Regions from separate parts of the Paenarthrobacter sp. JL.01a genome, predicted to be linked through region 3. Evidence: riboswitches for the same ligand, from Rfam matches in the RefSeq annotation. Region 3 holds a riboswitch; each other region holds the start of a gene.

Region 1 (7,747 bases), 710 kb from region 3:
AACTGAACACGCCCTGGCAGCCCGCGGTGCTCCGGCTCGTCCAGCTCACCGTGGAAGGCGCGGCCCAGGAAGGCGCCGGCCGCGAAGGCGCCAACAAGCCCGTGGGCGTCTGTGGTGAGGCGGCCGCGGACCCGGCCCTCGCCGTCGTCCTTACCGGTCTGGGTGTCACCACACTGTCCATGACCGCGCGCTCCTTGGCCGCCGTCGGGACAGTGCTGAAGACCGTCACCCTGGAGCAGGCACAGGAACTTGCCCGCCTGGCGCTGTCCGCACCCAGCGCCACCGAAGCCCGTGAGTGGGTCCGGGCCAAGCTCCCCGTACTCGAAGAACTCGGCCTCTAACCCGATCCACCACCAGGAGAAACCATGCCAGAACGCACAGCAACCGTAGCCAGCCGCTCGGGCCTGCACGCCCGGCCCGCCGCCCTGTTCGCCGAGGCCGCGGGCGAACAGCCGGTGGACGTCACCATCGCCATGCAGGGCCAGCCCGAAGATGAAGCGATGGACGCCGCCAGCATCCTGTCGCTCATGACGCTTGGCGCCGCCAAGGGCGACGTCGTGGTGCTGCGGGCCGAGGGTGACGGCGCCGAAGCAGCACTGGATGCCCTGGTGAAGCTGCTGGAAACGGACCTGGACGCGGAGTAAGTTCTTCCCTTCCCAGCCGCTAGGCTTCTGCCATGGCATTGATAGCTCCCCGGGTCACAGCGGGCCTTCCCGCCGACGACGCCCGGAACCTGGCGCGTTCCCTGAACGACAGCGACGACATCACCGTGTTCGTGGACGGCACGGTCCACCGCCTGCCGGACGCGGCCCGGGACGCCGTCGTCGACCTCTTGGCGAGACTTGGGCGGGGCGAAACGGTGACGGTCAGCAGCGTGGAGGAAATGCTCACCACCTCGCAGGCGGCGGAGCTTGCCGGGATCTCGCACACCTATTTGCGGAACATGACCGACCGCGGCGAGATTCCTGTGGAATACCGGGGAACGCATCGCCGGATCCGGCAGGCCGCCATCATGTCGTGGCTGGAAACCCAGAAGCGCCAGCAGGCCGAAACCGCCGACGCGGAGACTTCAAAAAGCGACTGAAAGTATCCGAGTGATAAGGATCAAGCAACGATCCCAGCCAACAGGCGGGCACCCGTAAAGGCCGGGGTTACGCTTGATCGGTGGGCAATTTCAAGGGGTGGCATATCGTGGCCGGTTTGGCTGCGCTGGCCCTTGCCATACCCTTGGGCTCGGCCATGGGTTTGAACTTTGTAGCCACTTTCATGTTCGCGTGCACGGTATTCGTAGCGGTCACCATGTGGACCGAGGCGAAAATCGCACGACGCCGGGAGGCAGCTGATGCGGCGGCCGCACCTGACGCTTCACGTCCGGCAGCAGACCCGGCTGAATCGGACGACGCGACCAGGGAGTAATCGCCTTCGTCCCTGATGCGGTTCAATAGCGGTATGGCTTCACGATCCCCGTACCTGGCTTGCCCCGCATGACCGCGCTGCTGTCCGCCGACATCGAGGTTCTCGGCCTGACCGGACGCATCGTCTGGACGGAAGGCACACCCGCGCCGGGCACTGCCCCGGAGGCGGCACCGGCCTACATCCTCATCCACGGCATTGGAGTCTCGCACCGCTACCTTGCCCGGTTGCACGCTGTGCTGGCCGCGAGCGCGCCCACGTATTCCCTGGACCTGCCCGGTTTCGCCGGGACGCCGCGGCCGGAACGGCAACTCCAGATCGAAGACTACGGAGCCTTCATTGCCGAAGCACTGGCATCGCGCGGGATCGACTCGTACGTTCTGGTGGGCCACTCCATGGGAGTGCAGTTCGCCATCGAGGCGGCCCTGCACCGGCCGGAGAGTGCACGGCACGTGGTGTTGATGGGTCCTGTTGTCGATTCCAGGCACAAGAACATCCTGCGGCAGTCGATTGCCCTGGGTTTGGACGGGATGCTGCGCGAAAGCCCCTCCTCGAATTGGATCGTGTTCAGCGATTATCTTCGCTGCGGGCCCCGCTGGTACTTCACCGAACTGCCCGTGATGATGAAGTACCCGACGGAGGAACGGCTCTCCCGGATACAGGCTCCGGTCCTGGTTCTCCGCGGAAGCCGGGACCAGGTTGCCGGACCGGAGTGGTCGCTCCGGCTTTCGCGGGCCGTAGCGCAGGGGCGGTTGGTTGAGATTCCCGGGGTGGGACACGTAGCCCAGCACATGCGGCCCAAGGCCGTGGCGGATGCCATCCGGAGCTTCGTCAACGCCACAACGCAGCACCGCTGAGGGATTGGGGACGACGCCGGCCCCACACGCGGGTGCCCCTTGTTGGGGGAAGCCGGATCACGTTAGGCTGGCGGGGCAAGCAAATTAGTAAGTTTACTTACGAACTGGTTCACCTTACTGACGAAAGGGTTCACCATGACCAGCTATGACCCGGAAGACGATCCCCAAACCTTCGGCGTGAGCGGCGCAACCGGACCCATTGACACCACAGCGGACGCGGACAGCATCCACGAGGACCCCGACATGCGCCAGGACGAGGACGATGATCCCGCAGCCTCAGCCAACCCGGATCCCCTGGACGGAATCGTCACGGGACTCGAGCCCGGTGGAGGGGTACCCCCGGGCGAAACGCCCCCTGCTGAAGGAAGCATGAGCAGCGACCAAGGGCACGAGGAGTAGTACCCGGCGGCACAGCTAACTCCGTTGCCAACCCGCTGTTGCGTTGCTGGCCAGCGACGCAACAGCGGGTTGGCAACGTGTTTGGCATTACCCGGCTACGGGAGGTTCAGTATCTCCCCGAGGTCGTACTCCACAGGCTCCTCCAGCTGCGAATACGTGCAGCTTTCGGGGGTCCGGTCCGGCCGCCACCGGCGGAATTGCGTCGTGTGGCGGAACCGGTCGCCCTCCATGTAGTCGTAGGCCACCTCAATGACCAGCTCAGGGCGGAGGGGAACAAAGGAGAAGTCCTTGCCCGCGCTCCACCGGCTCTGGGCACCGGGCATCCTGGATCCGCCGGCTTCCTGGTTGGCCCACTCACCCCAGGGATGCTCGGCAAACTCCACTTGATAGGGCTCAAGCTCAGCCACCAACGCCTCCCGCTTTGCCATGGGGAATGATGCCACGACGCCGACGTGATGGAGCCGGCCCGAGTCGTCGTAGAGCCCCAGGAGCATCGACCCCACAACTTTCGCGGTCTTGTGCCAGCGGAAGCCGGCAACGACACAGTCGGCTGTCCGCTCATGCTTGGTCTTGAACATCACCCGCTTGTTCGGCTGATAGGTGCCGTCGAGCGGTTTGGACAGCACGCCGTCGAGCCCTGCTCCCTCAAGCTGCACGAACCATTCCTTCGCCCGCTCCAGGTCCGTCACCGCGGGCGTGACGTACACCGGCGGCTCAGCGTTGGCGAGGGCTTTCTCCAAGGCCGCGCGTCGCTCTGCGAAGGGCTTTACCGTGAGATCCTCCTCGCCGAGGGCAAGAAGGTCGAACGCCACCAACGACGCCGGCGTCTTCTCCGCAAGCATCCGCACCCGGCTGTCCGCGGGATGGATCCGCTGCTGCAACACCTCGAACTCCAGCCTGTTGCCCTGGATCAGGATGATCTCGCCGTCCACCACGCACTTGTCCGGAAGGTTCCTCTTCAGGGCTTCAACGAGCTCCGGGAAGTAGCGCGTCATGGGCTTTTCGTTGCGGCTGCCCAGGATGATCTCGTCCCCGTCCTTGAAGACGATGGTCCGGAACCCATCCCACTTGGGCTCGTAATGCCCAACGTCGGGGATGTTCGGGACAGACTTGGCGAGCATGGGCGAAACGGGCGGCATCACAGGCAGGTCCATAGCTCATGTCTACCGGCCAGTAGGCGCCCAAGGCTAGTGCCTTCCGGACTTCGGCCGGCCCCGAAGCCTAAGCGGTAGAGCCCTCTCGAAGGGGCGGACGTTCCGCCCGTTACATTAATGTGACTTTACTTTCCGGCTACTGTACGGTCGTAGGGCGACCCGAATCTCCGCTGGGCCGCTTCTGGATTGACGCCGGGCTCTGCCGCAATCCAGGATCCGCCAGACCCGCGGCAGAGACGGGGGACCCACAGTTCTCCGGGCTTGTTTTCTCCGCAAGCCCTTGGGGTGAAGCCGCAACCAGCGGCCGGACGGCCTCGTCCGAACCCGACAGCTAACCTCGCAGGCGTTGAGAGGCACAACCATGTCCCCAACCATGGATAACACGCGCCGCGCGCAACTCGAACGCGAGCGCACCAAGCCAACCGGACGCCGTCGGGCCCAACCCAGCGGACAGGTCGCCGGTACAGAAAGTACGACGCCGGAACCCGCCACTGCGGCGATTCCCACCACGCGCGCCGCCGCCCGCGCCGCTGAGCGGGAACGGGCAGCCCGCGCCGTGATTGAGCCGGCAGAAACCCTGGCAGCGAAATCCGTGCCCCCGGAACCGGCGACCGCGGCCATCCCGGTTGTCGAGGCCGCCCGGGCCGCAGCTCCCGCTTCAACCACGCCGGGCCCTTCAACGTCCGCCATCCCGATCGTCCGGCAGGAAAATCCGGCCACTGCGGCCATTCCCGCGGCCGCCGCCGCTGCACCCAAGACGCCAGCTCCTCTTAACGCTGCGGGCCTCGGCGCGACCTCGACATTCGGCCGCGAACCCCAAGCCGTCCTGCGGAAAGCCGCGTCCGTGAAGCACATGAGCCAGCGCATGGCAATTGTTGCCGGCGCGCTGGGACTCGCCCTGACCGCAGGATCCGTGGGTCAGGCCCTGCATCTTCCCTTCTTCGGGCAGGAAGCACCCACAAACCAAGCCAGCGGCGGCAACGCTGACCGCCAATCGGGCTCCGCCGCACCGGCACCACGGACGTCCTACACCACGGCGTCGTCCCCGTCGTCATCGGGTTCAGCCTCGTCCGAAGCCGGCCAGCCGGCAACGGTCCCGGAGGCACCTGCGGCGGTTTCGCCGTCGTCGGTTCCCTCACCGCACGTCTCCTTGGCCGCTCCGGTTTGGGTACCTTCGGCGGCAGCCCCGGCTGCTGCACCGCCCGTGACCTCGACGCCTGCGCCCGGAACGACTCCGGCCCAGCCCGCGCCGGCTCCCAGCGACGTGCCGTCGGACACGGTCACCACTCCGCCAGCCACGCCGACGCCGACTACAACCCCGACTCCGACCACGACAGCAACTCCTACGCCGACACCCACGCCCACGGAGACCTCCAAGCCACGGCCCACCGGCAACCCGAACACGCCGAAGCCGCAAGCATCCACCTTGGAATCGCTCCTGAGCGCTGCCCGGGATGTGTTGCAATGAGCATCCGTTTGCCCCGCACCACAGTCCACACCGGGTGGCACGGCCGGTACTGCAGCAGCAGCCGCACGTCCACTTTCCGACGCCGGAGGGGCCGCTGGAGTTGCCAGCGCTTAAGGCGTTCCTAGCCACCACTGAGGCAGGCACCCGTGCAGGGTGCCTGCCTCATGTGGTTAGTGGGCCCGATTCACATGGCCCTCAGATCCTTGGCCGCCCCGCCCAGCGCCGCGCCTTGAGGGCCGCGTGGAGCTCGAGCCGGATGGCACCATTGAGCGGATCAGCACCGATGAGCTGGCGGATCCGGCCCAGCCTGTTGTAGATGCTGCTCCGGTGGAGGTGAAGCTTGGCGGCCACATCCTGGACCGCGCCGTCGTTGTCGTAGAGGAGTTCGAGGACCGGCAGGAGCTCGCCGTTCTTATCCTGATCCTCGAGTGTCCGGAAATGCACCGAGCCGGTGTCGTCCCAACCACCCGGGGCCAGCAGGCGATCGAAAAGCTGGTACACACCAACCGCCCGGCTGTCCACCAACTCCCCCAGCTGCAGGTCAACCGCAGCGGCTTGGGCTGCGACCTTGGATTGCCGGTACGCCCCCGCGAGCTGCCTGATCACCTGAAAAGGCTCGCTGATCCCCAGGATGACGCGGTCCACGGTCCTGCCGGCACGCTTGGCGAGCTCCAGCTGGTAGTGGACCAGGACCTGCGCGTGGTCTGCCCGGCCCCCGGATTCGCGGAACAGGACCACCGAGTGGGTTTCCGTACCCGCACTGAACAAGGCGGCGTTCACGCCGATGGTCGACTGCAGCGCGGCAGAGCGATGCGTCAGGGTTGCGGCAATGGGGTCGACGTCGGACCGGGCACCGTCCGCGTCCAGGATGGTCACCAGTTGCCACGGACCGCGGCCCTGGATCTCCTTCCAGCCCGCTACGGCGGCGACGGCATTCGACTCACCGCCGCAAGCCGAGAGGAACTCCTGCTCACGCCTTCGCCGGAACTCGGACTCGGCCGTATTGGAGTCAAGGAGCAGGCCCGCCAACAGGTCCAGCTCGTCACGCACGCCGGGCAATTGGGCGAGGATCGCCGTCGCACTTTGCTCTTCAAGGTCTTGCTGCACCCACAGGTACCCCACACGGAAACCGCGGACCAAAAGCGGCACGCAGACCCGGCCCAGCATCCCCAGTTCGTCGTTGGCGGGGACCACGACGGGGCGCACCGCTGTGGCGATGCCGTGCGAGAGCTGCCAGGCGCTGACATCCCCCGGAACGCGCTTGCTCAGGAGGAAATTCACGCGGACACGGTCGGCGTGGGATTGGTTGGAGCTGTAGGCCAGGAGGACGCCGTCGAGGTCCTCCAGCGACAGCCCGCGCCCGAGCTTCAGCGCCACACGTTCCACGATCTGTTCCACGTCCTGCTGCATCCGCACAGCGTACCAACATCAGGCGACACCTGACGCTCCAGCACACGACAAATGTCGAACCTACGCAGCAAAGTTCCCTGATTTTCCGGGGTTTTGAACTTGAGGCGGCCCGGCTTTCATGTCGCCTGCCTCACAGCCGGATTTATTCTGGAATCACAGCCCGCAGTACATATTCGGCCGAAAAGGCCGCTAACGATGGAGCCAACAAATGATCATCGGCGTCCCCAAAGAAATCAAGAACAACGAGTTCCGCGTAGCCATTACGGCCGCAGGCGTTCACGAGTTCCGCACCCACGGACACACCGTTCTGGTTGAGCGCGGCGCAGGCCTGGGCTCGGGCATCACCGACGAGGAATACTCGATCGCCGGCGCAGAAATCGTCAACGAAGCCGATGACGTCTGGGGCCGCGCTGATATGGTCATGAAGGTCAAGGAGCCCATCGCTGCCGAGTACCACCGCTTCCGCAAGGGCCTCATCCTCTTCACCTACCTCCACCTCGCCGCAGAGCCCGAGCTCACCGCCGAGCTCATCAACTCCGGCGTCACCGCCATCGCCTACGAGACCGTGCAGGAAGGCCGCGCGCTTCCGCTGCTCGCCCCGATGTCCGAGGTCGCAGGCCGCCTGTCGGTAGTTGTTGGCGCTTCATCGCTGATGGCTCCGGCCGGTGGCAAGGGTGTCCTCCTGGGCGGCGTACCGGGCGTGCGTCCGGCCAAGGTTGTTGTCCTCGGCGCCGGCGTTGCGGGAACCAACGCCGCTGCCATGGCGCTGGGTCTCGGTGCTGATGTCACCATCATGGACATCAACATCAACCGGCTGCGCGAACTCGATGCCCTCTACCAGGGCCGCCTGAAGACCGTTGCCTCCAACGCCTACGAGATCGAGAAGTCAGTCATCGACGCAGATCTCGTGATCGGCTCCGTCCTGATCCCGGGCGCCAAGGCCCCCAAGCTGGTCACCAACGAACTCGTCTCCCGCATGAAGCCGGGCTCGGTTCTGGTTGACATCGCCGTGGACCAGGGCGGCTGCTTCGAGGACACGCACCCCA
Region 2 (7,747 bases), 330 kb from region 3:
GGCTACAGCCCCTCCGCGGTGTCGCAGCAGATCAAGAAACTCGAAAAGCAGACAGGCGTTGCCGTCCTGGAGCGCAATGGCCGGGGTGTCCTGCTGACGGAACGGGGCCTGGCGCTTGCAGGTTACGGCCGACGGATCATGGGCGAACTCGAAGAACTTCAGGCGACGTTGCTGGCCGATCCCGCCAAGCCGTCCGGGCTGTTGCGGCTGGTGGCTTTCTCCACGGCATGCCGGGGCCTGGTAGGGCCCGTCCTCGGGCGCATGGCCGCCACCCGCTCCGCCCTGGACATCACCGTCCTGGCCGAGGACCCGCGCGAGGCCGTGCAGCGGGTCGCCTCAGGCGAAGCAGAACTGGCGGTGGTGCACAACTGGAACTCGGTCCCGCTGGTGATCCCGGAGAACCTCGTGCACGAGGACCTCTGCATCGACCAGGCCGATGTCCTGGTCAACAGCACCCACGCGCTCGCGGCACGTACCGCCGTCGAGCGTGAGGACCTGCTGGACGAGACCTGGATCAGCACCCCCGCGGGCGCCATCTGCAACGAGGCACTCCTGCAGATCTTCGCGGGACTGGGCCGGGTGCCCGACATCCGCGTCTACGACCCCGACTTCTCCACGCACATCGCCATGGTGGAACAAGGCGTGGCGATCGCACTGGTGCCACGGCTCGGCAGGCCCGCGCTGCCGCCCGGGGTGGTGGCCATCCCCGTGGTCAAACCCACGCAGCAGCGGTCCGTTGGAATTGTGTACCGGAAAACCATGACAGCAAGCCCGAACATCAGGCATGTCGTCCGCCTGCTGCGCGAAGCAGCCGCGGCGGAACTGCACGGGCAGCAGCTGCCTGCCGCTAGTGCCGGGGAACCGTGAAGTGCGTCAGCCGGGCGTCCTGACCATCGAGCTCAGCCCAGGACTTTTCCGTTTCCATGACCGTCAAGGCGCTGGTCGGGTAGCGGGTAGCGGCATCCATGTAGGCATCGTGGTCTGAGTCGCGGGAGGCCAGGTGCATGGCAAGGTCCTGCACTCCCGGCATGTGCGAAATCACCATCAACGTTGTCACGGTGTCCGGAACGTGATTGATCACGGTCAGCATGCGGTTGGCCGAGGCCGAATACAGCCCGTCCTCAAGCTTGGGGGTTGGCGCCTTCTCCCCCAGTTCATCGCACACCCAGGTGCAGGTCTGCCGGGTCCTCAGGGCGGAAGAACAGAGAATGAAATCGGGAACCACGCCGTGCTTGAGCAACCACTTCCCGGCAAGCGGGGCTTCGCGATGACCGCGCTCTTCCAGGGGACGCTCGTGGTCCGGCACGCCCACAGGCCAATCAGCCTTGGCATGGCGCATGATCACAAGACGCTTGATGTGGTGGTCGCTCATGCAATAACCCTATAGCCGCGAAGGCACATGCTCACTGGCCGGACAACGCGAAAGCGCCCGCCCTGGAGGGCGGACGCTTCCGGCAGTCAAAAGATCAGATCGAGTATTCCGGAGCGGCCCAGACGATGACCTCGGGGTGCTCGTAGAAGCGGTAGCCCTGTCCACGGACCGTACGCACAGTGTTGGCCAGGCGTCCCAGCTTGGAACGAAGGCGGCGGATGTGGACGTCGATGGTGCGCTCGTTCGGCACTTCCTCGGCGTTGCGCCACAGGCCCTCAAGCAATTCGTCGCGGCCCACGGTGCGCGTGCCGTTTTCAACGAGGTAGTTCAGGAGCTCGAATTCCTTGAAGGTCAAGTTCAGCGACTCGCCATCGAGGTGTACCTCGCGGCGGGCAAGATCGATCAGCACGCCGGAGGGGCGGGCTTCCTGCTGCGGCGCCGGACGGGCGGCTTCAGGGCGCTGGCGGGCGGCCACGGTGGGGTCGCCGAAGGTGGAACGTACGACGTCGAGCGCGGACCCGGGTGCCCCGGCGGGGGCGACGGCGACGGCCGCGTAGCTCTCCGCACCGGTCACCAGGGACTGAGCGTAGGCTCGGATTTCCTGGGCGAGCTTTGCAATGGACGTTCCAGCCGCGGCTGCAGTCTCCTCGTCAATGCCCATGTAGAGCACGAAGCCGCGGGCCACGTTGTCGTTGGCAACGGGGCGCAGCTTGTCCGAGTGTGCAATTACCGGAGTGGGAGCGGTAATGGGTGCCGGCTCTGTGGTGGGTACTGCGCGCAACTGGCCGTAGGAGTGGGGGTTGTAACCCTGGGGCACGTAGCCGGGAGCCTGCTGGCCGGCGCCCTGCGAAGCAGGAGAGTAGCCGGGGCGGTTGCCGAAGCCTGGGCGGAGCCCGGCGTTCGATGCGGCCTTGTTGGCGTTACGGACGGAGATGTGGACGTATCCGGATGCAACTGACATGGAGTGCTTACCTCAAAAGTGAATAGCCGTCATCGCGGCTTCGAATGCTGAATGTCCCCGCAATGAGTTTGGGGAGGGGCGCCCAACGCTGGGCTAGGGGGCGAATGCCTGAAACTTCTTGGGGTGGAAAGTTAGGCTTGCATTCGACAACAGCGGTCATCACGGCCAGCGGGTGTGCTGGACCAGGTTGCTGCGGCTGCAGGTGCTGTTGAGTTCTTGTTCACATTGGAAGTGTGCAACGTAACAAAGGCAACACGCAAGTAACAAAGCTCAGAACCGTCCACATTTTGAGACGTGGAGGTCTATTGTGCTGCAAATCACAATTCAGTGGGGTGCCAAAATGAACGCCATGAGATTCGGTTAGCAAGAGAAATATTCGCCTTCCAGTGAATTTTCTTCGGCCCATGAGGCATGATTCGCACCTTAAGCCACACCAACCCATCCGCAGCGGAATCTCACGATCTGAAACATTTCTTGTCCAATCGGCGCCGGCTCCGATCTCGATTTTTTTGCCTGCGATCTGCTAGAAGCGCTGAAAACGGGCGCGGCCAGCGCCCGTTTTCTCAGGACGTCGTTCTCAGGACGTCGTCCCTGAACCGGACGTGGAGCCCTGCCCCGTGGACGACGTTGCGGTGGTCAGCCGCACCGATGACGCGTTGTAGGCGTCCCCGCTCTTGGCAGCCGTGACGCGCACCGTTGCACCGGAGGTGATGTCAGCTATGGTCAGGCTGCTGGAGGTGCCGCCACGCTGCCTGGTTCTTTGTGCCACCGCAGTGTCCGTGCCAAGGACGTAGGTCCGCGTAAACCCGTCGGTGCTTTTGACGGTCAGCGAGTTGGAAGAAACCTCGCTGACGACTCCCACCTGATCGGCCATGGACACGTACTCGTTGTCGCGGAGGATTACGTACTCCGAGTGGATGGCGGCGTTCAAGCCCCCTCCGAACCCATCCGGTGCCATTCCGCCCATCTGACCGCCCATCTGACCGGGCATTCCCTGGCCGGTTCCATCTTGCCCTGATCCGCCCGGCCCCAGGCCCTGTCCAGGCACGGCTTGGCCCTGCTGCCCACCCAATCCACCGGCCTGCCCCAAGGGAACGTTGGCAGCATCGGCGGAGCCTGCACTGCCCAGAGAGTAGAAACCGGCGGCCGTACCTGCCGCGACCACTACGGCCACACCCGCCACGATCAGCGTCTTCTTGACGGACCACCGGTTCTGCACTCCCGCCTTATCCCTGCCACCGGGCGCCGACCCCCAGCCGGACCCCGACGTTTCCGACGACGGCGCGCCCCACCCTGCCGAAGGACCGTTACTGCCGGACTGGCCGCTTTGGGGCTGGGCAGGCCGGGCCTCGCCCCACGCCCAGGATGACCCGGAGTTTTGGTCGGTGGGTTGGGCAGGCTGCGGCCGTATGGCTTCAGGTTGCTGGCCGGCGGAAGTTGACTCCTGGGTTGACTGCGGCCCTGGGTCTTGGGGGAATTGCTGGTTCCTGGGGAAAATTTGCTCGCTCATGATGGTCTCTCTTGTCTGTTGTTGTCCGATTACGCCCCAGCGTCAGCCCGCCGGCTGTGCGGAAGCTGTGTTGGGGAGCAGTTGATCCTGTGACCTGTGGATCCACGTGCCCCCGGACTCCCACCTCGCTAGTGTTGACTTCACAGGGTCCTCACAGGAGCGGCTCAGCCCGGGCAAACCAGCAGAATGGAGAGTTGTCACATGGCATCCCCGCACTCCATGACGAACAACCTTCCCCAGCTCACCCACCCCGACGGCTCACCCATCCGTGCCTTGGTGGTGGATGACGAACCAAGCCTTGCCGAGCTCATGAGCATGGGCCTTCGGATGGCCGGATGGTCGGTGGGCGTGGCCGCTGATGGACCCCAGGCAGTAAAGCTCGCCAAGGAGTTCCGCCCCGACGTCCTGGTGCTTGATGTGATGCTCCCCGGCTTTGACGGCGTCGAAGTCCTTGGCCGGATACGTGCTTTCGCCCCGGAAGTTCCGGCCCTGTTCCTGACAGCCAAGGACGCCGTGCAGGACCGCATCGTGGGACTGGCGGCGGGTGGCGACGACTACGTCACCAAGCCCTTCAGCATGGAAGAAGTACTGCTTCGCCTGCACCGGCTGGTCCAGCGCTCAGGCGTCGCTGCGATGGACACTGCTGAGCTCGTGGTGGGTGATCTGACCCTGAACGTGGACACCCGGGAGGTCACCCGCGCCGGGGAGGACATCGCCCTGACGGCAACCCAGTTTGAACTCCTCCGTTATCTGATGGAGAACCCGAAACGGGTGGTCAGCAAGGCCCAAATCCTGGACCGGGTGTGGGACTACGACTTTGGCGGCCAAGCCAACATCGTCGAACTCTACATTTCCTATCTCCGCAAGAAGATCGAAGCGAACCACGCGCCGATGATCCACACCGTTCGCGGAGCCGGCTACGTCATCAAACCTGCGGACTAGGCCTTGAGCACACTCTCAGGGGTTGCCAGGAGCCGGCAGCGCAATTGGCTCAATCCCTCCACCTGGCATTTGCGGACCCGCCTGGTCCTGGTGGCCATGGCTTTGCTGGTGGCCATTTGCGGCGCAGTCGGGTTGGTCAGCTACGCCTCGATGGACATGGTTTTCAACAAGCAGCTCGACAGGCAGCTGGAGCAGGCGTCGCGCCGCGCTGACGACTTCGGCAGGCCGCCGTCGAGCTTTCCGAATTCGCCGACAGGACGCCCGGACCCGCTGGAGGCCCGCGGGCAGGCGGCCGGCACGCTGAGCGCCCGTATAGATGGGTCAACGGTGCGCAGCTCCGGGCTGATCGACGCCCGGGGCAACCGCGTTTCCTTGTCTGCCGCCGACGAGCAGGTCCTGCTCGCGCTGCCGACGGGCGACCGTCCCGTGGACCGCACACTGTCCAACGGCGACTACCGGCTCATGGCTGTGAAGACCAATTACGGCGATGTGATCGTCACGGGCCTGCCGCTCGCGGACAAGCAGACAGCAGAGGCTTCGCTGGTCTGGACCATGGTTCTGGTGTCACTGGGCGGCCTGGTGGTGATCGGCCTCGTAGGCACCGTGATTATCCGTCGCACCATGCGGCCCCTGGAGCAGCTGTCCGATGTCGCCACCAAGGTTTCGCGGCTGCCTCTCGACGCCGGTGAAGTGGCACTTGCGGTGCGTGTACCGCCGTCGGCTTCCCATCCCGGCACCGAAGTGGGCAGCGTGGGCCATGCCCTGAACCAGATGCTGAACAACGTCTCCAGCGCGCTGGAGGCCCGTCAGGAGAGCGAGACAAAAGTGCGGCAGTTCGTTGCCGACGCCTCGCATGAATTGCGGACGCCGCTGACGGCCATCCGCGGCTACACCGAGCTGCTGCGGATGACCGAGACCTTAACGGACGATGGCAGGAAGTCCCTGGCCCGGGTGCAAAGCCAGTCCGAACGCATGACTACGCTGGTGGAGGATCTGCTGTTGCTGGCAAGGTTGGACGAGGGCCAACCGCTGAAGGTCACGGACGTGGACCTGACCCAGTTGGTGATCGAGACCGTGAGTGACGAGAAAGTCATGGCCCCGGACCACATCTGGCAGCTGATGTTGCCGGACGAACCGATCACGGTGCGTGGAGATGCCACGCAGTTGCATCAGGTATTGGCCAATCTGCTCTCGAACGCCCGCAAACACACAGATCCTGGAACCACGGTGGTCACCGGGGTGATGCTTTCGGCAGACGGCAGCGCAGTGGTTACCGTAACGGACAACGGGCCCGGCATTCCCGGAGATTTCCAGGGCAGGATTTTCTCCCGGTTCGCCCGGGCAGATGCCGCAAGGTCGGGGGCGGAGGGGACGTCCGGCTTGGGCCTGTCGATAGTCGAATCCATCGTCACGGCCCATGGCGGAAGCGTGGAAGTGACGTCCAAGCCGGGGCGGACAGAATTCGCTGTCCGGCTGCCCGTCGTCGCTAGCGACTGAAGGTAACGGCCCCGGCAAGGCGACTCACCGGCGTCGTGATCTCTGTTACCTAAATGTGACTTCTGACGGAACCTCCTGTACCGTCGAAAGTGTGGGTCGCCCCAAATGGCCCGCATCCGGGATGCGCCGAGCTCTGCCACATCCCGGAGTCCGTTCTTACTCCGAGGCAGAGACGGGGGACCCAGAGTCTCCGGGCCTGGCATTTGCCGGCCCTTGGGGTGAAGCCGCAGCGTAACGCGCGGCCGGATGACCTCATCCGAACCCGACAGCTAACTCCGCAGGCGCTGAGAGGTAATCACACATGTCTGAACTTAACGATCAGACGCGCCCTTCCGCGCGTCACCGCGACCAGAACGACACCCAGTTGACCAAGTCGCAGACCGTCCTCAAAAAGGCCGCCCGTGAGGGCAAGTCCGGCAAGCGCATGCCCGTTGTAGCCGGCGTCATCGCCGCCGCGCTGGGTGTTGCATCACTCGGAACCGCTGCCAACGCCGCCCTCAACCTTCCTGAGGCCAGCCGCGTGGCTGAGACGCAGACCGCCGTCGAGGCCAGCAACGCCAAGGCCGCTGAAGAAGCCGCCGCTGCCAAGAAGGCTGCAGACGAAAAGGCTGCCGCCGCCAATGCCGCGGCAGACAAAGCAGCGGCCGATAAGGCTGCAGCTGACAAGGCCGCTGCGGACAAGGCAGCTGCCGACCAGGCCGCCGCTGCGCAGGCAGCAGCTGAGAAGGCCGCCGCCGACCAGGCAGCAGCAGAAAAGGCTGCCGCTGACGCCGCCGCCAAGCAGGCCGCCGACGCCGCTGCTGCCGCCGCCGCAGAAGCAGCCGCCGCCGCAGCCGCCCCCAAGGCTGTTGACGACCCCGCTGCCGCCAAGGCCTACGCCGCCAGCATCCTGGGCAGCTACGGCTGGAGCGCCTCTGAGATGACGGCACTGAACACGCTGTGGGAGAAGGAATCAGGTTGGCGGACCACTGCCACCAACGCTTCCAGCGGTGCGTACGGTATTGTCCAGTCGCTTCCGGCCGGCAAGATGGCTTCTGTCGGCGCCGACTGGCAGACCAACTACCAGACCCAGATCAAGTGGGGCCTGAACTACATCAAGGAACGCTACGGCTCCCCGTCAGCTGCCCTGGCCTTCCACCTGGCCAACAACTGGTACTAAGCCAAGAGCTTTCCCGAAAAGCCGCTCCCGTTCCGGGGGCGGCTTTTCGCGTGCAGGGGGCGCCTATTCGCGTGCAGGGGGCCCTGCATACTTACACAGTCGCGTCACAGCTTCCGCCTAAAGCCCTCACAATCGGCGGCCCCACTGTGAATGCATGACGCTCATAGATCCCGCCACCAGTGCGCTGCCGAACCCCGCCCATGCGGGGAACTTCGCCGCTCCTGCCTTGCCCCACCGGCAGCCGCGGCGCTTTCCCGTGGACACGCGGACCTCAGTCCCTGTCCTGGACGTCACCATTCCCGTCCA
Region 3 (7,747 bases):
ACGGACTTGCCGCGAGCATGACCCGGAACGGGCTCCTCGCGTCAGGCCCCCTTGAATCAGCACCTCGCCAATGGGCAGTGCACACAGCCAATGGAATCCTCCTGGCGGACCATGTGGTGGTGACGCGTTGCGCGCAGAGCCAACTGCGGCGGATGCTGGCCGAACTGGGCATCGCCGTGGGGCAGAACCTCGTGTCCGCCATGCGCGCCGTGGGCATGCATCTGGTGGGCGTGGGAGAACTCATCACGCCGACGCCCAAGGAAGTGCTCCGGCAGGCCAAGGCGGTTGGCCAGGCAATCTCCTCAAAGGTTGCACTGCCCGGCGGCCCTGGCATCGCCATTGCCTAGCTGCGCAGGCGCTGCAAACCCATACTTAAAGCCCAAAGGCCGGTGTCCTCGAAGAATCAATCTTCGGAAGACACCGGCCTTTGCGTTGATGCGTGAGGCTTATGCGCCAGCGCGTACGTAGGTGATGGGACCCGTCGCGGTCAGCCAGCTGATCGGGTGGATGCCCGTCTGGTTGCCGTTGATGCCACCGCTGATGGCCTGGCCGTTGCCGATGTAGATGGCAACGTGGCCCGACTGGACGATCATGTCGCCCGGCTGGGGGTCACTGACAACCTTGCCGTAGTTCATGAACTGCATGGGTGCCAGGTCGCCAACAGGGATGCCTGCGGAGCCGAGGGCCCGCTCAACCATGGCGGTGCAGTCCTGCATGATGCCGATCTGGGCGTAAGCCGAGGCAACCATGGCAGCGTTGACGCCACCAGCGGCAGGAGCCGCAGCTACCGGAGCGGCAGCAGGAGCAACAGCGGCCGGAGCAGCAACTGCAGCCTGGGCGGCGACAGGAGCCGCAGCAGCAGCGACGGTAGCGGTCTTGGGAGCGGGGGCCTCAACGACCGGAGCCGGCTTTTCGATGACCGGAGCCGCAACAGAAGCAACTGCGGGACGCTCGAAGTTGATGGTCGCCGTCGAAAGGGCGGTTACAACCTGGGTCGGAGCCTCGGATGCGGTCTCGGCGACCGTGGCAGGGCTGGAGTCACGCTGGGCCGGAGCCTCGGCTGCGTGGGCAGCTACGGAGCCGGTCAGCACGAGTCCGGAAGCTGCTGCGATAACGGCTGCCTGGCGGCCAGCGCCGGAAGCGTTGCTGGCAACTGCCTTGGAGATGGAGATGAACGGATTAGGACGTACGCTGTCCGCCTTACGACGGCCGCGAAGAATGCGTGAAGACATGAAAGAGCCTCTCCCGATGCCTGCGAGGTTAGCTGTCGGATTCGGATGGGAGTCACCCGGCCACTATCTCCCGCTGAGCGGAAGCTTCGTGACTTCACCCCAAGGCGCGCTCGTAAGCGGCCCAAATTGGGTTCCCCGTCTCTGCCGTAGGTTTGTCTGCGAACGGATTCCGGACTGCGGCAGAGCTAGGCAATCAGGCCGGAAGTGCCTGCTACGTGGAACAGGCACAGGTACCACCGTACGCGATGATCGCTGCGAAGTCACATTTAAGTAACGGGAACCGTTGCCTTGGCGTGTCGCAGTGACCGAACCGAGATATTCGCAGCTATGTAGAAAAGCCCGTCATTCCGCGGATGCGGGGCCTTCCGAGTCATCGGAAGCAGCAAGTTTCTTCCGTGCTGTCACAGCAAGGAAGATCACGAGCCCAACTGCCACTGCTGCGATCACAACGATGCTCCATGGGAAAGGCTGGGACGCGTCAGCCGCGGGAGCGCTGCTGCCGGTTCCCGGAGGTGCCGAACCCACGGACGGGACCGTGGCCGACGTCGCCGATCCGGAAGGTGAGGCCGCTGCGGAGCCGCTGGCCGCCGTCGTGCTTCCAGCGGTGGCCGTGAACTTGAAGGTGCCTTCGATGGGGTGCGAATCGGAGCTGACGACGCGCCAAACCACGGTGTACTCCCCCGCAGGGGCGCCCGCGCGAAGCTTCTGCACCGCCTGGCTGTCGATGATTTCCACGGGTCCGTCAGCCCAGTTTTCACCGCCGGCGGTTACAGTGACGCCCGAACCGATGGCCAGGGGCCGGTTGTTGAACGTAATGGAGACCGACGCCGGAACTTCAGCCACGGTGGCACCGTTCGCCGGCGCCGTGGATTCCGCGACGTCGTGCGCGGACGCCGGTGCCGCGGAAAACAGCAGGGCGGAGGCGAAGGCAAAGGCGGCGACGACGGCGGCCAGAAGCGGGCGGATGGTACGCATGGGGCGGTTTCTCCTAGTGTTGGCTTCCTTACAGACTAGGGGAATGGTCCGAAGCCCCCACATTCCACGGCATAGGATTTGATAGCACACTCCCCCCAAAACCCGGAGACCTTCATGCTTAAACAAGGTTCTGCAGTGGACCGCTACTTCAAGATTTCCGAACGTGGCTCCACGTATTCAAGGGAAATCCGCGGCGGTTTCGCGACATTTTTCGCCATGAGCTACATCGTGGTGCTGAACCCGCTGATCCTCTCGGGCGCCGATTCCAGCGGCGCGTCCCTGGGCTTCACGGCGGTTGCGGCCACCACGGCTTTCGTTGCCGGCATCCTGACCATCCTGATGGGCGCCTGGGCCAAGCACCCCTTCGCTGTGGCCACCGGGCTGGGCGTTAATGCCTTCGTGGCGGTCACTGTCGCCTCCCATCCACAGCTGACCTGGCCGGACATGATGGGCCTGGTGGTCCTGTCCGGCGTCACCATGCTGATCCTGGTCCTCACAGGCTTCCGCACGGCTGTGTTCAAGGCCGTGCCCGAAGCCCTCAAGACCGCGATCGTGGTGGGCATCGGCCTGTTCATCGCCCTGATCGGCCTGGTGAACGCGGGCTTCGTCCGCCGCATCCCGGACGCCGCGGGCACCACCGTTCCGCTGGGCCTCGGCGTTGACGGCAAGCTCATGGGCTGGCCCACGCTGGTGTTCGCCGTCGGCCTGATCCTGACCATCGCGCTGGTGGTCCGCAAGGTCCGTGGCGCGATCCTGATCGGCATCGTGGTTTCCACGGCGTTGGCCGCCATCCTCGAGTTCACCCTTCACATCGGCCCCAGCTTCGACGGCAAGAACGTCAACCCCCGCGGCTGGTCGCTAGTGGCCCCCACCCTGTCCGAATGGGGCGCCCCGGATCTTTCCCTGATCGGCAAGGCAAACCCGTTCGGCGCCTTCCAACACCTCGGATTCATCGCAGCTGCGCTCCTGGCATTCGTGATCCTGCTCAGCATCTTCTTCGATGCCATGGGCACCATGGTGGGCCTGGCAAACGAGGCAGGCACCGTCGACAAGGACGGCAACATCCCCAATGTGGACCGCGTGCTCCAGGTGGACGCCCTCGGCGCGATTGTGGGCGGTGGCGCATCGGTTTCCTCCAACCAGATCTTCGTGGAGTCCGGCGCTGGCATCGGCGAAGGTGCACGCACCGGGCTCGCCTCGATCGTCACCGGCGTTCTCTTCCTCATTGCCATGTTCTTCACGCCGCTGATCAACCTGGTGCCCTTCGAGGCTGTCGCTCCCGCCCTGGTGGTTGTGGGCTTCATGATGGTGTCCCAAGTGGGCAAGATCGATTGGCAGGACTGGGGTGTCGGCATTCCCGCGTTCCTGACCATCGCCCTGATGCCGTTCACTTACTCCATCGCCAACGGCCTGGGTGCCGGCTTCATTTCCTTCGTCCTCATCCGCACGTTCCAGGGCCGAGCCCGCGAAGTCCACCCCCTGATGTGGGCTGTGGCCGCGGCGTTCCTGCTGTTCTTCGGCATTGGAACCGTGGAGGAGCTGTTGGGCGTCAAGTAGTGCTGCGCCGGGTTGGCATTCCGGTATTTCAGACACTCCGGACCCGGAACTGCTGTTTTAAGCAGTCCGGGTCCGGTGTGCTTTAAGCATGCAAACCAGCCACATCACCGTAGATGTCAGCCCCACTCCGTGGACCGGCCGTTTCGATGGCGACGGCCCGGAACACCGCCGCTGGTGGCAGGCCATCACCCCGCACACGCCCGAAGCTGGCGACGCAGCCTCGCGTCCCGCCGTCGTGCTTGGTTTCCGCAGCGACGCCGGCGTCCTCCGCAACAAGGGACGCGTGGGTGCCGCCGCAGCTCCGGCCGCCATCCGTTCGGCGCTGGGTCCCCTTGCGTACCACCTCGACCGCGACATGTTCGACGCCGGTGATGTGGTTGTGGAGGACGACTCACTGGAAGCGGGCCAGGAGCGCGCCGGCCGCGCCATTTCGGAATTGCTCGACGCCGGTAACCTCACCGTGGTGCTGGGCGGCGGCCACGAGACCGCGTTTGCCAGCTACTTGGGCGTTGCCGGGTCGGAAGCGGTGCGGAGCGGCAAGCGGCTCGGCGTTTTGAACCTGGATGCCCACTTTGACCTGAGGGACGAGCCGATACCTAGCTCGGGCACACCGTTCCTCCAGATGGCCCACGCGGAAGCTGCCGCCGGGCGCGGACTGCAGTACGCCGTCGTCGGAATCTCGCAGCCGAACAACACGCCCACGCTGTTCGACACCGCGCACCGCCTGGGTGTGAAGTACCTGCTGGATGAGGACTGCTCCCCCGAAGCCGTGGAGGTTTTCGTTGCCGACTTCCTGGCTGGCATCGATGTGCTCTACCTGACGATTGACCTTGATGTGATGCCGGCTTCGGTGGCCCCGGGAGTCAGCGCGCCTGCGGCGTATGGCGTGCCGCTGCCCGTGATCAGTGCAGTGTGCCGCCAGGTTGCAGCCAGCGGAAAGCTGCTGCACCTGGACGTGGCTGAGCTGAACCCGTCATTCGACATTGATTCCCGTACCGCCAAAGTTGCGGCCCGGCTGGTCAACACGTTGCTCACGTAGGCCTGTTTTTGGCGCCATCCTCCGCTTAGCCTGTGTGGAGGGAAGGATGGCGATGGGCGCAGTTCCTGTGCAGGACAAGTGGGCCTGGGTATCCGGGCTGATCGCCGTTGGCCTGGGCCTGGCAGCCCACATGCTGGCTGGTGGCAGTTCGCCGGCCTTCCCTGTCCTCCTCGGACTCGCCGCGCTGTGCTGCCTGGCGGCGCAGCTCCTGGCGCGCTGGGTTCATGGGCCCTTGATCCTGCTGCTCATCTCCGGCGTGGCCCAGCAGCTGTTGCACTTTGGCTTTGCCGCATTCGGCGGCTATTTCCCCGGCAATGGATGGTTTGAGCATCTCCATGGTGCCGGGCAGGCTCTGGGCGACGCGACGGCGGTGGCAGCCTCCATCGGTGGTTCGCCACACATCATGCTCTACACGCACATGGCGGCAGCCATCCTGACCCTCGTGGCGGCGGCCGGCGTCGCAAGGGTGGCCCGGAGGGCTGCCTCGTCCCGGCGCGCGACGATGTCCCGGCGGGCGTCACCAGCCGCAACCAAAAGCAACACCGCGTAGCGCGGCGAAAGCTCGGGAAACCAACGTTGAACCTGCCGCTGCCGGGCGCCTAGTGTCGTTTGCACGTGGTGTGCCCGAGAGGCCAGGGAGCTGCCTGCAAAGCAGCGTACGCGGGTTCGAATCCCGCCACCACGTCCATTGGGGTCGCGTCGCTCACCGCCGTGTCTCCCGGCCTCGGTCACCGCCGAGTTGGCACTTAATGACAGTGTTTTGTCCAAACATTGGCATTAAATGCCAACTCGCGTGGCTGAGACTCAGATCACGCCCTTGCCAGTCATCTTACAAATATTAGGCCTCCAGCGACTATGATTGATGGGTCGCCCTCGCATGCGGCAAGTAATAGGAGGCCCCCAAATGACCCCTGCAATGACTGCAGAACGCGAAATCCGTCTGTCCTTTTCCCGGGCTGACGAAATCCACGACGGACTCGAGCAAGCCGTGGATGCATTGATCAAGAACGCAGCGGCAGACGCCAACTGCGGCATTCTGGTGACCCGGCACGAGCCCGGCACCTACACCGTGGCGCTGGACGAATCCGTTCCCTTCGGTCAGACCCACGAAGCACTCGCTGCCTGATCACGGCAGCGAAAAAACCGGGGCCCGTCCCCTTCCGCCACTACTACCTGCGGAAGGGAACGGGCCCCGGTTTCTGTTTAGGCATTGCTTAGGCGCGGCGGAGGACCACGCCGTCTGACTTCATGAACAGTTCCTTGCCCTCTTCGGTCACCCCTGGACCGGAGTGTTCAAGCCACACCACGTTCCCGCTGCCGGAGACTTCCTCGACCCGGCCGGCTGCGATGACGTGGGCGTACTTGACCACTTCCACCGTGTCGCCGACTTTCAGCATCTTCCAATCCGAAACCGTTGCCGAGTGAGCGTTTCGCCTGGACAGGACTGCTCCGCGTGCCTTCATTGAACTTCTACCCCTTTGTGGATGTTCTCTGTTGTGTATTGAGTTGTGGACGGTTGACCGTCAAGCCCACGACATCTTCGGCGTGGACGTGACGTACACCATAAGTTCTACTACATTTGCCACGCCCCGGTGCCTGCGTTGCGTACAAAGACCGGGGCGTGACAAATCCGGGCCTCAAATGAGGCATTTATTCGACGTCAGGCCAAAATCCCGACGGCGGATTCGGCGGCCGCACGGACCGCACCGGAGCCGACCAAGCGGTCAGCCGCTTCGAGTTCAGGCGACAGGAACCGGTCCGTACCCGGCCCCTGGACCACTTCACGAAGCACCTCAAGTACCGCGGCGCCGGCAGGACCCGGGGTGAGTTCGCCGTCGGACAGCTGCGTGCGCATGTCGATCGCACGGGCGCTGGTGACAAGCTCGACGGCGAGCACGCGCCGCAGGTTCTCAACGGCCTTGCGCAGCTTCCGGGCCGCATGCCAGCCCATGGACACGTGGTCTTCCTGCATGGCGGAGCTCGGGATCGAGTCCACGGACGCCGGAACCGCAAGGCGCTTGTTGTCAGAGACCAGGCCGGCCTGGGTGTACTGGGCGATCATGAGGCCGGAGTCCACCCCCGGATCGGCAGCCAGGAACGCCGGAAGTCCGTGCGAGCGGGCAGGATCCAGCATGCGGTCCGTGCGGCGCTCGGCAATGGAGCTGAGGTCGGCGACCGCGATGGCCAGGAAGTCCAGCACGTAGGCGACGGGTGCGCCGTGGAAGTTGCCGTTGGAGGTCACGCGGCCGTCGGGCAGGACCACCGGGTTGTCGATGGCTGCGGCGAGTTCGCGGGAAGCGACGAGGGCCGCGTGGTCAACGGTGTCGCGGACCGCGCCGGCAACCTGGGGTGCACAGCGCAGGGAGTAGGCGTCCTGGACCTTGGTGTCGTTGATCCGGTGCGAAGCAACGATCGGCGAGTTGGACAGCACGCGCAGCATGTTGTCGGCGCTGGCAGCCTGGCCCGGGTGGGGACGCAGTGCTGCGTGCAGCTCAGGCAGGAACACCTGATCCGTGCCAAGGAGGGCCTCGACGCTGAGCGCTGCGGTGACATCCGCCGTCGCAAGAAGCATGCGCAGATCCGCGATGGCCATAAGGAGCATACCGAGCATGCCCTCGGTGCCGTTGACCAGCGCCAGGCCTTCCTTCTCGGCCAGGGTCACAGGCTCGATGCCGTGCTGCGCGAGCAGCTCAGCAACCGGCGCCTTGCCCGGGACGCCGTACAGTTCGCCGTCGGGACCCGTCGCTTCGCCTTCGCCCATGAGAACCAGGGCGCAGTGGGACAGCGGCGCGAGGTCACCGGAGCAACCAAGCGAGCCGAACTCGCGGACCACGGGAGTGATGCCGGCGTTGAGGACGTCCACCATGGTCTGCAGGACCACCGGGCGGACGCCCGTGCGGCCGGAGGCCAGGGTCTTTGCACGGAGGAACATGATGCCGCGGAT
Region 4 (7,747 bases), 640 kb from region 3:
GGCCCGGCGTGTCTCCCACGCAAAAACGAAGAAGGTTGATTACGTGCCTACCGGCAAGGTCAAGTGGTATGACAAGGAAAAGGGCTTCGGCTTCCTGGCAGCTGAAGACGGCCAGGAAGTTTTCCTGCCCAAGACGTCCCTGCCCGCGGGCGTAACCGAGCTCAAGGCCGGTACCCGGGTGGAGTTCGGTGTGGCGGACGGCCGCCGCGGCGCACAGGCACTGGGCCTTCGCGTGCTGGAAAAGACCCCGTCCATCGCCAAGGCCAAGCGCATGAACGCCAAGGACCTTGCCCCGATGGTGCAGGACCTGGTCACCGTCCTGGACAACCTGTCCGGTTCCCTGTCCTCGGGCAAGTACCCTGATGGCAACAAGGCCAAGGCCATCAGCATGGCGCTGCGCAAGGTTGCCGACGAGCTGGAAGCCTAGGACTGCCATGACCTCGGAATCCGCACAGGAAACTACACCGGCCACGGATGCCCTGGGTAACACCGGGGCTGGTCCTCGTGGTGCCCGCACTCCTGCCACCGGCGAAGCTTCCTCGCGGAAGCCTGCGCCCGCCAAGCCGCGTGCCGGTTTGCCCGTGTGGCGCACCGGCAAGCCGGATGCATTCCTGGCCGCCGCCGTCGATACTGCCCGCAAGGCAGTGGAGGGCATAGCGAAGCCGGGCGAGGTGGGGGCACACCTGGGCGCAAAGTCTGAAGGCGACCGGGTGGTCACCCACCTGTTCGAGTCCAAGCTGGCCGGCTACGGCGGCTGGCAGTGGTATGCAGTGGTGACCCGTAACTCCCGCTCCAAGATCGTCACGGTGAGCGAGCTCGGCCTGCTGCCGTCCGAGGATTCAATCCTGGCTCCGGAATGGGTGCCGTGGGCCAAGCGCGTCCGCCCCGAAGACGAGACCCCGTTGGTAGAGGAAACCGAGGGCGACGTCTCCGAGGAGTCCGTGCAGGCAGCCGAGGATGAGGCCACTGGCCCCGCCGAAAGCGAGGACGACGTCGAACCGGAAGACGCGGCGGACGAGGACGAAGCCGGGGCCGAGTAAGGCGACGGCGGCCAGCGTCGGTTCGCTGAGCGCACTTTAACGACGGAGCCGCCCGGGAATGACCCAGGCGGCTCCGTTCAACCCTGCGGGGATTACTTCTTCAGTTCGCCTACGACGTAGTCGATGCTGGCCAGCAGGGCGGAAACATCGTCCGGCTCGATGGCCACGAACGTGGCGATGCGCAGCTGGTTGCGGCCGAGCTTGCGGTACGGTTCGGTGTCCACCACGCCGTTGGCCCGCAGGACCTTGGCGATGGTCGCGGCGTCGATCGAGTCGTCGAAGTCGATGGTCGCAATGACGTTGGAGCGGTCCTCAGCCTTGGCGACGAACGGCGTGGCGTACTCGGAAGCTTCGGCCCAGGAGTAGATGCGGCTGGCTGAATCGGCCGTGCGCTTGCTGGCGAAGTCCAATCCACCGTTGCTGTTCAGCCATTGCACCTGGGCATCCAGGGTTACCAGCGTGGACAGTGACGGGGTGTTGTACGTCTGGTTCAGCTTGGAGTTGTCGATGGCGGTCTGCAGGTTCAGGAAGTCCGGGATCCAGCGGTCGCTTGCATTGATGCGCGCGGCGCGCTCCAGCGCAGCGGGGGAGAAGAGGCCAAGCCACAGTCCGCCGTCGGACGCGAAGTTCTTCTGAGGTGCGAAGTAGTAAACGTCAGCCTCCGCTACATCCACGTCCAGGCCGCCGGCGGCGGAGGTGGCGTCCACCAGGACGAGTGAACCTTCGTCGGCGCCCGCAACGCGCTTTACGGGAGCGGCGACGCCGGTTGAGGTTTCGTTCTGCGGCCAGGCGTAGGTGTCCACTCCTGCCTCCGCCTGTGCCACGGGGCGGGTGCCCGGTTCTGCCTTGAGGACGGACGAGGCATCAAGGAACGGGGCCTTGTTGGTGGCGGCAGCAAACTTGGAACCGAATTCGCCGAAGGAGAGGTGCTGGGCCTTCTTCTCCACCAGGCCGAAGGCGGCGACGTCCCAGAATGCGGTGGAACCGCCGACGCCGAGCACGACTTCGTAGCCTTCAGGAGCGCGGAAGAACTGGCTGAGGCCCTCGCGGACGGAACCCACCAGGTTCTTAACCGGGGCCTGGCGGTGGGAGGTGCCAAGGATGGTCCTGGAAGCAGCAGACAAGGCCTCGACTTGCTCCGGGCGGACCTTGGACGGTCCTGCACCGAAGCGGCCGTCCTTGGGCAGCAGGTCGGCGGGAATGGTGATGCTGTTGTCGCTCACGGTGGCTCCAATGTGTATCGGTCAAAGATGGGAGGTGGCAGGTGGCATCAACTGCCCCTTCGACTCCCCAATTCTGCCTGACGAGGCGTGCGCGCAGGAACCTGCGGTCGTTATAGTCCGCCACGTGGAACGCGGACCAACCGGATGCGACTGGAATGCGACAAGGACGCCGGGGAAAATTATCCGGAGTAATTCCAAATAAGCTAAGCTGGGAGCTGGCGTTCATGGGTGGCGGTGGCACCGCCTGCCCCGGCATGGGACGCGGTACGGTGGAGATTACGCAAGAAACTGCGTTCGAGGAGAGCTGAGCTGGATGACGGATCTGATCGATACCACTGAGATGTATCTTCGGACCATTTTGGAGCTTGAAGAAGAAAACATTGTGGCGCTCAGGGCCCGTATTGCCGAACGCCTGCGGCACTCCGGCCCCACGGTCTCCCAGACCATCGGCCGCATGGAGCGCGACGGCCTGGTCATCGTCTCGAACGACCGCCACCTGGAACTGACCGAGGCCGGACGCAAGCGCGCCACCGAAGTCATGCGCAAACACCGCTTGGCCGAGCGTCTCCTGGCAGATGTCATCGGTCTCGACTGGGCCTACGTGCACGATGAAGCGTGCCGCTGGGAGCACGTGATGAGCGAACGCGTCGAACGCCGCCTCTACGAACTCCTTGAGCACCCCACCGAGTCTCCGTACGGCAATCCCATTCCCGGGCTCGAAGCCCTGGGCGGCCTGACCGGCCAGCAATTCCCAAGGATCGACGTCAACCTCCTCCAGGCCATGGACAGTTACGCTTCGGATTCGCGCGTGGTCATCACCCGGCTGGCCGAGCCTATCCAGGTTGAGCCGGAACTGCTGACCCAGTTGGACGAGGGCGGGATCCGGCCGGGAGCGCCGGTATCCCTCGAACGCGTGGGCGAGTACATCTCGGTACGCGTGCCCGGCATCGAGGGCGCACTGGAGCTTCCGCCGGAAGTTGCAGCGCACGTCTTCGTCTCCCTCAACTGACCGACCGCCCTCCGGGGTCGGAAATTCACGTGTCAAACCTCACTTCTGCGTTGCCCGCGCGCGTGTGACCTGCACTTTTTCGGAAAGAGTGATAAGGGGCCGCCGCTGCGGTCGCGTTTTCTGTTGATAACGAATTTATTACCGAGGGCCTTAATCCCCTATAGTTATCTACTAGCGCTGATACCAAAGCGCTACCTGATCCGGAGCCGAGCTCTGCCAGCGGATTGGGTGAACCACCACCACTGGCAGAGGCGGGGGAACCACAAGCGGCTGTCTAAAGAAGCAGCCTTGGGGTGAAGTCCGCAGCAGAAGTGCCCACTAACGCAAGTCCCTTTTGGGATACCTGTGTGCCGTGAGTGCTTCGTGCGGACCGGGTCTTTGAACTCTCTGACCCGAATCCGACAGCTAACTTCGCAGGCTTTTGAGAGAGGAACAGAGTTTGACATCGCAGAACGTCAGGGGCCGCCGTCGTGCGTCCGGCCCCGCTACTGAGCTGCGGCCAGCCCGCGTCGTAACGGAGATCCGGCCCCGCGACACCGAACGTCAGGTGCGCCGCCGTAAGAGCCCGATGCGCCAGGTTGCCGACTTCGCCGCAGCAAGTGGCGTCGGGCAGAAGGCCGGAGTTGCGCTTGCCGCCACCGGCCTGGTCCTGACTGTCGGGCTGCCGGCTACCAGCCCCGTCATGGCCACCTCGGAATCGGGCCAGACCGAATCCGCCCTCGCCGTTGGCGGCCCCGTAGGAAGCCAGCCCGAGGTTTCCGCGGCAGCATCGGCCAAAATCGACTTCAGCCGTGCAGCTGTTGCCACCGCCGCCGACCCCGATGGAAAGCTGAAGCAACTGCTCAGCGCACAGTCCGCCGGCAGCATCCAGCGGTCCTCCTCCCTGGGAACCCTGGGCAGCCCCCTTGACTCCTTGGTCACGGCGTCGCCTTTCGGTTACCGCGTCAGCCCCCTGACCGGCGGAACCGGCGACTTCCACCGCGGCCAGGACTTCGTCGCCCAGTGCGGCACTGCCGTGCACGCGGCTGCGGCCGGCAAAGTGACCTTCGCCGGATGGCATGAGTACGGCGGAGGCAACCGCGTGGTCGTGGACCACGGAAACGGCCTTGAGACCACGTACAACCACCTGTCTTCGTTCAACGTCCAAGTGGGCCAGACGGTCAACCGCGGCGACACCGTTGCCCTCAGTGGCACCACAGGCGCCTCCACCGGCTGCCACCTCCACTTCGAGGTCCAGGTCAACGGCGAAGTCGTCGACCCCATGGGCTGGCTCTAAGCCAGTTGATGGTCCTCTCTCGCATTGATGACACGTCTCGTGACCTGAATGTGACATTCGCTTTCAATTGTTATAACCTTCAGAGCGCATCGGCTTTTTAGGGGGCCGATGCACTTGAGTGGATTGCCTAGCTCTGCCACCACTCGAGGTCCGTTCGCAAAATTCGTCTGGCAGGGGCGGGGGAACCACTTTTGGTCTTCGCATGAAGGCCTTGGGGTTAAGTCGCAAAGCTTCCCAGGAAGCAGCGCGGCCGGATGACTCCCATCCGAATCCGACAGCTCACCTCGCAGGCATTGGGAGAGGCTACCTACGTGTCATCACGCACTACCCCTGCGCGCCACCGCGCTGAAACGGTTCGTTCGAACCCGTTGAACACTCTTTCGAAGGCTGTTTCGTCAAACGCCGGTACCGTAGGCCGCCAGGCCGCCGTGCTGGCAGCAGCCTCAGGCCTCGTCCTCACCGTCGGACTGCCGGCCAACGCCGCCGGCACCGATGTCACCACCTCGGAAGTTTCCAGCACCCAGCAGCTGGCTGCCACCGCAGTTGTCACCGCAGAGCCCACAGCCACCGTTTCCTTCGAGAGCCCGGTCGTGGCCACCAAGGAAGCCCCCAAGGTCGTCCAGCGGGCAGCCCAGGTAACCGAGCGCACCGCAGATGACGCCACGGCAGTCACCGCCAAGTCCTCCGAAACCAAGGATTCCGCTGCAAGCGCGGCAGCATCCGGGCTCGCCGCCATCGCCTACACCGGAATCGGCTCCCCGTACGTGTGGGGCGGCACCACCCCCGCCGGTTGGGACTGCTCCGGCTTCACCCAGTGGGTCTACGCGCAGGCCGGCATCAGCATCCCCCGCGTGAACGCCTGGACGGCGATGAAGGCCACCAGCACGCCGCAGCCCGGTGACCTTGTCATGCAGAACGGCGGAGCCCATGTGGGTATCTACGTCGGCAACGGCATGATGATCAGCGCTTTGAACCCCGGACAGGGCACCCTGCTGCATTCCGTGGCTTCCACGGGCACGTCTTCTTTCTTCACCCTCCGCTAAAACACACCGATTCGGGGCTGGCTGACGTACCCCTGCCAGCCGGCCCACTACCCGCAGGTACCCCAACTGCCTGCGGATACGAAAGAGAAAAACAATGACCAGTGCAAACAAAGTTGCACGGCACCGCGCTGAGGCCCCCAAGACCAGCTCGCTTGCCGTGATCGCCAAGGCCGTCAGTGTCAACGCCGGTGGCGTCGGCCGCCAGGCAGCAGTCATCGCCGCAGCTTCAGGTTTGGTCCTGACCAGCGGTATCGCTGCCAACGCTGCTGAATCGAACGTGGACCGCGAGTCGACGGCGACCTCCGCCCTCGACGTCCAGTCGGTTGCCCAGGCCACGATCGCGGCGGACTCCACGGTCGCCATCTCCTACGAGCGTCCTGTTGTCACCACCGTGGAAGCTCCCGCTCCCGTAGTGGAAGAGGCTCCAGCCAAGGTTGAAGCAAAGACGCCCAAGGCCACCACGGCTCCGGCCGCCAACGCCACACTGGCCGTCAACGCCGCAACCCCGGCGCCTGCAGCTCCGGCAGCCTCCAGCGGACTCGGCGCAGCCATTGCTGCCGCCGCCTACGCTCAGCTCGGCGTCACGCAGGACTGCACCATGCTGGTCACCAACTCCCTTGCTGCTGTCGGCATCCACTTCCACGACTGGCCCGCCGGCTACCTCTCCCTCGGCCGCACCGTCAGCGCAGCCGAAGCACAGCCCGGCGACCTCGCCTACTACGCCAACGGCGGTCTTGCCGGACAGGCACACATCGCTGTTTACGTCGGCAACGGCATGGCAGTCCATGGTGGATGGAACGGATCCACCACGGCACTGTTCAGCGTCAACGTCGGCTCCGGACCGGTTTTCATCCGCGTCAACGGCTAGTCATTGACTCCCAGGAACACCCCGCAGGCAGTTGCCGGCGGGGTGTTCTGCTTTAACCGCGCATGAATTTTTGCGGACACTGTGAGCGAATCGACAAATAAATTCGTTGATACGGCATATAAGTGCTTACTCTTGTGTTGTCGATCCACAGCCCGTACATGCAGAGGGCAGCCGGCCCTCGTGCCCCTGACGGGTGCGGCCGTGAAGAGGTACGTGCATGCGCACACTCGTTCTGAATGCTGGATATGAACCGCTGGCGGTTATTACCTTCCGCCGGGCGCTGGTCCTTGTGCTCACTGGGAAAGCTAGCGTAGTGGCCGAAGGCGACGAGCCTGTCGTCGGGCCACAGGAGATTCTCGGACGCCCCTCCGTAATCCTCCTGAACCGCTACATCCGTCCCAAGTACAACAGGATCACTGCCGTGAGCCGTCGCGGAGTTCTTCGCCGCGATGGCCATCGTTGCGCCTATTGCGGGAAAACAGCCCACACCATAGACCACGTCCACCCCAAATCCAGGGGCGGCGCGGATTCCTGGGAAAACCTGGTTGCGGCGTGCTTGAAATGCAATAACGCCAAGAGCGACCACACACTGGCCGAAATGGGATGGAAACTCCGTTTCAAACCCGGTGTGCCCCAGGGAACCATGTGGCAGATCAAAGAACTCGAGAAACCTGCGCCGGACTGGGACCCGTTCCTGTTGCCGGAATCCGCTGCCTGATCGATTTCTGCTCAGCTCCGGCCGTCCGGGTACTCTGGGCGGATGGAGTTCAACGCCGTGATTCTGGCGGGTGGCAGGGCCACCCGCCTCGGTGGCGTGCCCAAGCCATCGTTGAAGTACGACGGCGACACCCTCCTTTCGCATGCCCTCAAGACTGCCCGGGGTGCGGCAGCGGTGGTTGTGGTGGGACCCGGCGTTCAGAATGACTCACTGCCCGAATCGGTGCTGATCGCTCGTGAGGAGCCTGTTTTTGCCGGGCCTGCAGCTGCGATTGCGGCAGGACTGGCAGTCCTGAAAACGAGGCCGCCCTCTGAATGGACCCTGGTTCTGGCCTGCGATATGCCCAGAGCCTCCGAGGGACTGGGCCGGCTGTTGGAGGCGCTCCAGGCGAATCCCACGGTGGAGGGGGCTATGGCGGTATCCGTTGACGGCCGCAAGCAGCCTTTGTTGGGGGTCTACAGCACAGCTGCCTTGGAACGGGAAGTGGCTGTGGCGTCGGCAGGTTCGGGATTAACGGACTCTCCGGTGTTCAGGCTGCTTGCTAGGCTGAACCTGCTGGACGTTGACGTC

The links. A riboswitch is a leader RNA that binds a small molecule or an ion and turns the genes downstream of it on or off. The one in region 3 is predicted to bind cyclic di-AMP.
Region 1: it holds a riboswitch for cyclic di-AMP, as region 3 does, so the genes downstream of both, N5P29_RS19395 (hypothetical protein) here and N5P29_RS01975 (NlpC/P60 family protein) in region 3, are expected to answer to the same signal.
Region 2: it holds a riboswitch for cyclic di-AMP, as region 3 does, so the genes downstream of both, N5P29_RS03565 (aggregation-promoting factor C-terminal-like domain-containing protein) here and N5P29_RS01975 (NlpC/P60 family protein) in region 3, are expected to answer to the same signal.
Region 4: it holds a riboswitch for cyclic di-AMP, as region 3 does, so the genes downstream of both, N5P29_RS05095 (M23 family metallopeptidase) here and N5P29_RS01975 (NlpC/P60 family protein) in region 3, are expected to answer to the same signal.

The regions. Positions count from the first base shown of each region.
Region 1 covers NZ_CP104877.1:4,086,041-4,093,787, forward strand. Annotated here, with positions in the region: gene ptsP (phosphoenolpyruvate--protein phosphotransferase) at 1-341, shown strand, start outside; gene N5P29_RS19365 (HPr family phosphocarrier protein) at 366-644, shown strand; gene N5P29_RS19370 (helix-turn-helix domain-containing protein) at 677-1,084, shown strand; gene N5P29_RS19375 (hypothetical protein) at 1,165-1,416, shown strand; gene N5P29_RS19380 (alpha/beta fold hydrolase) at 1,485-2,270, shown strand; gene N5P29_RS19385 (DUF6480 family protein) at 2,406-2,669, shown strand; gene N5P29_RS19390 (ATP-dependent DNA ligase) at 2,765-3,823, opposite strand; cyclic di-AMP (ydaO/yuaA leader) riboswitch at 4,031-4,181, shown strand; gene N5P29_RS19395 (hypothetical protein) at 4,197-5,291, shown strand; gene N5P29_RS19400 (PucR family transcriptional regulator) at 5,487-6,701, opposite strand; gene ald (alanine dehydrogenase) at 6,910-7,747, shown strand, end outside.
Region 2 covers NZ_CP104877.1:724,927-732,673, reverse strand. Annotated here, with positions in the region: gene N5P29_RS03595 (LysR family transcriptional regulator) at 1-867, shown strand, start outside; gene N5P29_RS03590 (SixA phosphatase family protein) at 848-1,372, opposite strand; gene N5P29_RS03585 (winged helix-turn-helix domain-containing protein) at 1,467-2,333, opposite strand; gene N5P29_RS03580 (hypothetical protein) at 2,911-3,843, opposite strand; gene N5P29_RS03575 (response regulator transcription factor) at 4,045-4,785, shown strand; gene N5P29_RS03570 (sensor histidine kinase) at 4,789-6,282, shown strand; cyclic di-AMP (ydaO/yuaA leader) riboswitch at 6,397-6,580, shown strand; gene N5P29_RS03565 (aggregation-promoting factor C-terminal-like domain-containing protein) at 6,584-7,441, shown strand; gene N5P29_RS03560 (glycosyltransferase) at 7,596-7,747, shown strand, end outside.
Region 3 covers NZ_CP104877.1:390,800-398,546, reverse strand. Annotated here, with positions in the region: gene N5P29_RS01980 (NAD(P)/FAD-dependent oxidoreductase) at 1-347, shown strand, start outside; gene N5P29_RS01975 (NlpC/P60 family protein) at 447-1,232, opposite strand; cyclic di-AMP (ydaO/yuaA leader) riboswitch at 1,236-1,424, opposite strand; gene N5P29_RS01970 (copper resistance CopC family protein) at 1,575-2,207, opposite strand; gene N5P29_RS01965 (NCS2 family permease) at 2,322-3,764, shown strand; gene hutG (formimidoylglutamase) at 3,853-4,803, shown strand; gene N5P29_RS01955 (hypothetical protein) at 4,856-5,353, shown strand; tRNA gene N5P29_RS01950 (tRNA-Cys) at 5,418-5,491, shown strand; gene N5P29_RS01945 (hypothetical protein) at 5,708-5,929, shown strand; gene N5P29_RS01940 (hypothetical protein) at 6,018-6,266, opposite strand; gene hutH (histidine ammonia-lyase) at 6,464-7,747, opposite strand, start outside.
Region 4 covers NZ_CP104877.1:1,030,155-1,037,901, forward strand. Annotated here, with positions in the region: gene N5P29_RS05075 (cold-shock protein) at 44-427, shown strand; gene N5P29_RS05080 (DUF3027 domain-containing protein) at 435-1,040, shown strand; gene serC (phosphoserine transaminase) at 1,133-2,263, opposite strand; gene N5P29_RS05090 (iron-dependent transcriptional repressor DtxR) at 2,577-3,272, shown strand; cyclic di-AMP (ydaO/yuaA leader) riboswitch at 3,467-3,707, shown strand; gene N5P29_RS05095 (M23 family metallopeptidase) at 3,712-4,548, shown strand; cyclic di-AMP (ydaO/yuaA leader) riboswitch at 4,687-4,855, shown strand; gene N5P29_RS05100 (C40 family peptidase) at 4,860-5,591, shown strand; gene N5P29_RS05105 (NlpC/P60 family protein) at 5,686-6,459, shown strand; gene N5P29_RS05110 (HNH endonuclease) at 6,677-7,177, shown strand; gene N5P29_RS05115 (NTP transferase domain-containing protein) at 7,220-7,747, shown strand, end outside.